2 regions of the Sporosarcina sp. P12(2017) genome follow, and region 1 is predicted to be linked to the other one. Evidence: riboswitches for the same ligand, from Rfam matches in the RefSeq annotation. Region 1 holds a riboswitch; the other holds the start of a gene.
The links. A riboswitch is a leader RNA that binds a small molecule or an ion and turns the genes downstream of it on or off. The one in region 1 is predicted to bind FMN.
Positions count from the first base shown of each region.

Region 2: it holds a riboswitch for FMN, as region 1 does, so the genes downstream of both, CSV80_RS13070 (ECF transporter S component) here and ribD (bifunctional diaminohydroxyphosphoribosylaminopyrimidine deaminase/5-amino-6-(5-phosphoribosylamino)uracil reductase RibD) in region 1, are expected to answer to the same signal.

Region 1 is NZ_PDYL01000022.1:25,465-29,681, forward strand. Features, by position in the region: gene CSV80_RS15450 (GNAT family N-acetyltransferase) at 1-697, shown strand, start outside; gene menC (o-succinylbenzoate synthase) at 711-1,823, shown strand; FMN riboswitch at 1,881-2,030, shown strand; gene ribD (bifunctional diaminohydroxyphosphoribosylaminopyrimidine deaminase/5-amino-6-(5-phosphoribosylamino)uracil reductase RibD) at 2,173-3,261, shown strand; gene ribE (riboflavin synthase) at 3,265-3,909, shown strand; gene CSV80_RS15470 (bifunctional 3,4-dihydroxy-2-butanone-4-phosphate synthase/GTP cyclohydrolase II) at 3,924-4,217, shown strand, end outside.
Region 2 is NZ_PDYL01000016.1:28,837-33,053, reverse strand. Features, by position in the region: gene CSV80_RS13080 (YpbB family protein) at 1-930, opposite strand, end outside; gene CSV80_RS13075 (ferredoxin) at 1,045-1,302, shown strand; gene CSV80_RS13070 (ECF transporter S component) at 1,572-2,153, opposite strand; FMN riboswitch at 2,342-2,476, opposite strand; gene CSV80_RS13065 (GerMN domain-containing protein) at 2,549-3,748, opposite strand; gene CSV80_RS13060 (RNA polymerase sigma factor SigX) at 3,753-4,217, opposite strand, start outside.

The DNA.
Region 1 (4,217 bases):
CAAAAATGGTGGCTTAATTGTCGGAGCATTTCTAGAAAATCGTTTGATCGGCTATTCCTATAGCTTTGCAGGATATTCAGAAGGGGAAGTATATTTATGCTCTCACATGCTTGCGGTAGATGAAGAATTTCAGATGATGGGCATTGGTAAGCTTTTAAAAGAAGAACAACTTCGTCTGGCGCGGGAAATGGGATATCGATTGATCGTCTGGACATTCGATCCACTCGAAAGTCGCAACGCCTACTTAAATACTGCGAAGTTATACGGTGTGTGTTATGACTATATAGTTAATTGCTATGGGAGTATGGACGATGGGTTAAACAAAGGCTTACCGACTGATCGTTTTCAAGTGGCCTGGTGGATTGATAGTCCGCGTGTGTTAGAGAAATGGCAACCTGATCTCACATATAGTCGTCCTTTTCAAATTCACTTGAGTGAAGATTCACACCCTGTCGTACTTTTGCCGGAAATGAATGATTGGCTGGAGGCAGAAGCGATAGAAGTGCCAGTACCCAAACAAATTCAATTGATGAAGAAAGAAAATCCGCAATTGGCCTATGAATGGCGAATGGAAACGAGAAATATATTTCAACAACTGTGTGATGAAGGGTTCGCTTTGGTCGATGTATGCAGAACAGAAGAACCTGTCCAATACTATCGTTTCTGTAAGCGATCCATCATTCCGTTGCAAAATTAAAGGAGCTTATCCAATGAAAATTAACTCGATTACAATTCGTAGAATGAATATGACGATGAAACATCCATTTACAACAAGTTTCGGAACGATACAGCAGAAAGATTTTCTTTTGGCAACTGTCACGGACGCGGATGGGTATGAGGGATGGGGAGAGTCGGTTGCGTTTACGGCACCTTGGTATAGTGAAGAAACGACCGAAACGACGATTCACATGCTGCGTGATTTCCTGATTCCTGCAGTACTTGGCAAGACTATTACACATCCCGATGAGGTTAGTGACTTATTTGGGCATATCCGCAAAAATAATATGGCTAAAGCGACAATTGAAGGAGCGATATGGGATGTATATGCGAAACATCACCATATGACGCTAGCTGCAGCACTTGGAGGGAAACGGCAACGTATTGAAGTCGGTATCAGCATTGGAATTGAAGAACATGTTGAAGATTTATTGGCCAACATTAATGGATTTATAGAAGAGGGATATAAGCGCATTAAAGTGAAAATCAAACCTGGATATGACGTGGAAGTGATTCGCGCCATTCGAGAAGCCTATCCTGATGTGCCATTAATGGCAGATGCGAACTCTGCTTATACACTAGACGATGTAGAGTTGTTGAAAGAACTGGACCAGTTTAATTTGATGATGATTGAGCAACCACTTGCTTCCGACGATATTATCGATCACGCAACACTACAAAAGCAAATTAAGACACCAATTTGTCTAGATGAAAGTATTCATTCGTTGGAAGATACGCGTAAAGCTATCGAACTGGGTAGTTGTAAAATTATTAACGTGAAAACTGGTAGAGTGGGTGGCTTGTCAGAAGCGAAGAAAATTCATGATTATTGTGCTACAAAAGGGATCGATGTATGGTGTGGCGGCATGCTGGAATCGGGTATTGGCCGAGCGCAAAACATAGCATTGACAACATTACCTAATTTCACGCTCCCTGGTGACACAGCGGGGTCTTCACGTTACTGGGAACAAGATATTATTACACCAGAAGTAGTGGCTAATGAAGGTTATATTACGGTTCCGACAGGAGATGGAATCGGGTACATCCCAAACATGGAAGCAGTGGAACGATTTACAGTAGACAAATGGGTATTTTTATCTGAATAATTATTCAGTTGTTGTTATTTAGTCATCACATGTGCTAGACTCTTAATTAATCGAATAAGTTTCCTTCGGGGCAGGGCGTAATTCCCTACCGACGGTGATGAGCTTACAAGCTCTTAGTCCGTGACCCGGATGCTTTATATAAAGCAGAAGGTGGATTTGGTGAAACTCCAAAGCCGACAGTTAAAGTCTGGATGAGAGAAGGAACAGTGCGTATATACTACATGTAATGATTTTCATTACTGTTTATAACGTTTATTTAGTCATGGTTACAAGCCCCGCATACTCTTTTGCGGGGCTTTTGTATGTAGAATTGTCACTAGAGGAATACCGTAAGTTGGAGTGTTGCTCAATGAATCAAAATTATATGGAAATGGCTTTGCAACTCGCGGAAAATGTGGCAGGTCAAACCTCTCCTAATCCACCTGTAGGTGCGGTTGTCGTAAAAGCGGGCCGGATCATTGGAATGGGCGCACATTTACAAGCGGGAGAGCGCCATGCCGAACGAGTGGCGCTAGATATGGCTGGAGCCAAAGCAACGGATGCTGATTTGTATGTAACACTTGAACCGTGTTCACACACCGGTAAAACTTCACCTTGTGCAGATGCCGTTATTCAAGCGGGTATCAAACGTGTCTTCGTCGCAACAGCGGATCCGAATCCGCTTGTAGCAGGTAAAGGCATTGCAAAACTTCGTGAGGCAGGAGTAGAAGTAACCGAATCGGTTTCCGTTGAACTTGCTAAAAACCTATATGCACCATTTTTTCATTTTATTAAAAATAAAACACCTCATGTGACAATGAAAACAGCTATGACGATAGACGGTAAAATTGCGACTTCAAAAGGAGATAGCAAATGGGTGACGAGTGAGCAAGCGCGACTCGATGTCCATCAGCTTCGCCATACGCAAGATGCAATTTTAGTAGGTGTGCAAACGCTTCTTCATGATAATCCTCTTCTCACCACCAGACTGCCCCTAGGTGGACAACATCCTATTCGAGTTATTTTAGATACATCTTTACGAACACTGGAATCTAGCCAGATCATTCAAAACGCAGAAGCACCGACGTGGATTTTTTGCGGAAAATATGCGGAATTATCACGTGAAAAGTTACTCAAGAAGCCGCATGTCCAGATCATCCGAATGCAGAAACCTCAGCTAATTGTAGAAGATATTCTACTAGAGCTAGGAAGACGTGGTGTCATGACATTGCTTGTAGAAGGTGGCGCCGCTATTAATGCTTCATTTGTAAAAGCGCGAGCTGTACAGAAAGTCATTTGCTATGTGGCGCCAAAATTACTTGGTGGAATTGGGTCTTTGACGCCAATTGGCGGGCTGGATCCTCTAATGATGAATGAGGCACTTCCGCTAACATTTGAAAGTGTGGAAATGATCGGTCCAGACATTAAAATCGTAGCTGTACCGAAAGAGAGTGATTAAACAATGTTTACAGGAATAATTGAAGAGATTGGTTCAGTTCAGCAAATACAACCTGGTGCTCAGTCTATGACACTAACGATAGCAGCATCTCTTGTATTGACAGATGTGAGAGTTGGGGACAGTATCGCAGTCAATGGTGTCTGTTTGACGGTAAAGAGCTTTTCGAAAGACCGATTTGCAGCGGACGTCATGCCTGAAACCGTATCCTCTACTTCACTACGACAATTAGCGATGGGAAGTCCTGTGAATTTGGAGCGGGCACTCGCGGCAAATGGCAGGTTCGGTGGACATTTTGTCACGGGACACGTAGATGGAATAGCCACGATCCGTGATAAGCGAACAGTTGATAATGCATTATATATACGCCTGTCATTACCGCAAGGATATGATCCCTATTTATTACATAAAGGCTCTATCGCATTGGATGGTACTTCATTGACGATCTTCGAAGTGAAAGATACGGATATTACGATTTCGTTGATTCCACATTCGCAGGAAATGACAGTCATTTCGAAAAAGCCGGTAGGGGATGTAGTCAACTTTGAATGCGATATGCTTGCGAAATATGTTGAGAATATGTTGCGAAAGAGACAAGATGCGGGTCAAACAATGTCGAAGGATTTTTTACAACAACATGGATTTATGTGAAGGAGTGAATGTGGATGTTTCATACAATTGAAGAAGCATTAGAAGATTTACGACAAGGTAAAGTTGTGATCGTAGTGGATGACGAAGATCGAGAGAACGAAGGGGATTTCGTGGCATTGGCCGACCAGATTACGCCTGAAATCATCAACTTCATGGCAACGAAAGGTCGAGGCTTGATTTGTGTACCGATAACAGAACAGAAAGCAGCCCAACTAGGCTTGCAGATGATGACCGATAACAATACGGATTCACATGGTACGGCGTTTACAATCAGTATCGATCACCACTCCACCCATACCGGAATCAGT
Region 2 (4,217 bases), on a different contig from region 1:
CTGTTCAACATGACGCCAAACTGCATCTATTTGTTCTTCCGTTACAAAATCTTTATATGGAAAGCCATCCATATTCGCTGCCATTTCAATGAAATGATCTTCTATTGTACTTAATTTCAAATTTCGTAAAGAAGCAATTTGCTCTACCGAATAGCCCCGCTCGAATAGTTTCCGTGTCCGTTCTGCAGATTGAGTCAAATATGTGTCCACTTTACAACCTGCCGCTAATTCTGTCAGCAACGACAAGTTGGGTCGCTGTTGTATGAAATCGAGCATAATATGTAATGCTTCTATATAGTACAATTGTATAGTCTTAACCGGTAGATTTACACTATCCGTCATCTGTTCCCAAGTAGACGCAGTGAGCCGGTACCCCGTTAATCGACTGCTCACTATCATACGTTGTAAATCTGTTAATGAGGAATTAGTTAGCACATGTTCCAATTCTTTTCGCAGTGACGTGGATAGGCTGATCATGCTACTTGATTGATTACGTAAGAACCCTTTGACAAATTGCTGCGTAGGCAACTCCTTCTGGATTGGCATGAACATTGTTTCACTACTGCGTAAATTGGACAATGTCTGAACTAGCAACGCCAACCGTCTGGCGAACTCTCTTTCTCGCCCGCGGTAATTCCAGCCATTAAATCGCCACATTTCGCTACCTGTCGCCATCTGACCTTTTGCTGTCACATAGACGAGTTCATTTATATATATTAGGTCATCCGCTTGCATCCGCTCTAACGCTTGCTGGAATTCGCTTGCTGTCAATTGTGGCAACAATGCATAGTATGATTTGACTTGATAATATTCAACGTCCTGTAACGTCTGTCCCGATCGTTTTCCACGAAGTATATGGTAGACACCTTGCGCTGAACGCTCACCATGGAGACGTTGGAAGATCGTTAATAAGATGGAATCGAAACTCATTTGAGCTACCCCCCCTGAAGAAATAACGTTTTTTTGTTGAAAAGTGATGAAAACAGCTTTAGAATAGAGTAGATACAAAATAGGTTGAGTGAATGGAAGAAGGGAGAAAGACAAATGTCTAGCAAAAAGTATACGATTGTCGATCAGGATACATGTATAGCCTGCGGGGCGTGCGGGGCTGCTGCGCCGGATATTTATGATTATGACGATGAGGGGATTGCATTTGTTATTTTAGATGATAACACGGGAAACACTGAAGTTCCAGAAGAACTGATGGAGGATCTCGAGGATGCATATGATGGCTGCCCTACCGATTCAATTAAAATTGCGGATGAGGCCTTCGAAGGCGATCCATTAAAATATGAAGATTGATTCAATCCCGACAACACTTCCTACTATTGGATGTGTTGTTTTTTAATGCGTTGAATTAATTAATAAGGTTGGCATTAGTATTGGCATGGGGATTTGCATTTGATATGTGAGTGAACTAGATGTATCCACCTTTTATGTAAGGATTGCAACAGAAGATGGCCGCGCTCCCCAGCTGGTGTGGAAATCTACTGACGTTACTATATCAATTTCTCTTCTAGCATAAAAAACGCCAGTCTCCCTAATATTCTGGAAGACTGGCGCATATTTGTTTAGAATGATAACTTCTTTTGTTGCTGGAGAATCCACTTCTCCATGCTTCTATATAACATCAACGTGATGGCTAATAGCATGACACCTTTGATCAGGTTGAACGGTAAGATTCCCAATATGATCATCTGATACAGCGAGTCGCCTGTAACTGCTGGCATACCTAGGAAATATGTGTACATTGGCAAGAACACTAAGTAATTTAATACGCTCATACCTATTGCCATTGCTACTGTACCTGCGATCAAACCTGATGCAAGACCTTTAGCTGAACGATACTTCGTGAAAATCCAGTAGATTGGCATTATGAATAATACACCTGTCACAAAGTTTGCGACTTCTCCTACCGGTACTCCTGTCGGGCTTCCTGATAAGAACCAGTGCATGACGTTCTTCAATAGCTCTACGCCTATACCTGCAACAGGTCCCATCGTCATGATTGCCATAACAGCAGGGATCTCACTAAAATCAATCTTTAAAAATCCAGGCATTGCCGGGATCGGAAAGTTGAACTGCATTAATACAGTTGAAATACTTCCCAATATTGCCACCAAAATTAGCTTACGTAACTTCTTGTTATTCACTTGTTCCTCTCTCCTTTTGCGATTCACTTCAAAAGAGGAAAGGCTGGCTCATCTATTGTTCCGCTAAAAATCCCTAAAGCAAAATATGCTTTAGGGAGAGTAAAATGCACTGTTAAGAACAGATAATTTACAAACTTATCCGTCAGGAAACAAGCACCACTTTTGCGTACACAAAAAGATGGCTGCACCTTCACCTTCTCCCATCCAGACTATACTGTCGGCTCCGGAATCTCACCAGAATCAGCCGTTAAGCTCGCGGGCTAAAAGTAGAATTCTACTTCATTTCCGCCGGTCGGGAATTACACCCTGCCCCGAAGATGAATCAATATTTAATTATGAACCTATTATAGCGTAAAAAAACTGTTTTGTAAACTTCACAAGTTTACAAAACAGAATTATTCGTTAATTAGATACTTTGGATTTGCCCCAAACGGCTTTTCCAATGGCCGAGTGAAGTCAAATTTATTCCATTGTTCCTGCGCGACTTGATCAAATTCTACCTGTTTATCGAAACTTGCCGCCGTCAACAAGATGCCGTCTAGTAGTTGCATTGCTTCTTCTGATTGCAACTTATCTAAATCAAGCACTTCAGTAAATTTCACGTTGACAATACCTTTAACTTCTTTAACCGTGAAGTCTATTCCTTCAGGGACCACAGTTGAATAGATATCATTCGGTGACTTCTTCATATCATTCAAAGCTTGCTCCACCGTTTCGGAAGTCTTACCAAAATTAGTGGAGAGTACCGCTTCTCCATCTGATTTTACAAATCGATAATACGCTTGACGCGAAGCCACTCCTGACAAGCCGATCGGTTCATCCACTTGACCTATTTGATCAAACGTCATTGGCGATGCATCTTCTTGTAAAAACTGTATTTCATCGTATCCTTGAAACGTATTTTGCACGGACAGATTCAACATTTCAAGTGTCGCACTCGATCTATCATAGGTATGGTCCGCAGTGAACTTCATTTGAACTTGATTACCGTTCGAAGATATCATCGCTTTATACGGATGATACTCTGTAAAACCGAGCGCCTCTTCATCTATTGTATTCGCATACTCATTATACAGCGCGACTGCATCCGGTGATGTCTCTACGCCTTCAGGGAGACGTTCATTCGGTATTAGGAATGTTACGGGGACAATGGTTGCCTGATCGGTAGCCAAGCCAATATGAAACGCTGTGTGATCCAAGATGTCGGCAGGATAAGCGGCGTATGAGAGCGGCGCTGAAACCTGCTTTGTAAACACGGATGCATCACTCGCTTCATTCGACTGCATTTCTTCACTATCCTCCATCACGATAGGATCAGCCGATTCCTCTGTCGTTGCTTTATCCATCGATACTTCATTGTTTTGCTGAATGAATGTCGGCACGATGATGGTGAGCAATACAATCGCCGCAACAGCTGCAATAATTGATGGCCACTTGGATTTCGACGGTCTCTTCTTCGGTCCGTTTGGCTCAGAAAGTCTCGCATCTTCTTTTAATCGTTGCATAATCTCGTCTTTGGAACGCTGATCTTTCACGACGGGCATATTACGTAAACGTTTCTCGATAGTATCTTCATTCCACTTGTCATTGCTCATCTCATCACCCCTCCCTCGCGGAACGCGCTTCCAACCTCACTTGTAATGCTTTGATTGCACGATGCTGCGTCGTTTTTACTTTGCTTTCAGTCCAGCCCAGAACTTCAGCCGTTTCAGCGACTGAAAGATCCTGAAAGAAGCGCATAAGGATGACCATTTTCTGATCACCCGTACAGGTGTGCAACGCTTCAAGCACTTGCTTCTGCTCCTCATCTGCTTCAATCAAATGTTCAGGCAAGCGGTCAGTTGAAGCTAATTGCTCTGTTTCCCAATCGAAATGAATGTTTGCATGCTTGTTGATTGTGGATTGTTTTCGGAAATAGTCAATCGAGACATTTTTCGCAATCGCAAACAGCCAAGTTTTCTCGGTGCTTTTCCCTTCAAAACGGCCATATGATTTGAGTACCCGCACATATACCTCGTGCATCAAATCTTCGGCTACCCCCCGATTGCGAGTCAAATAAGTGAG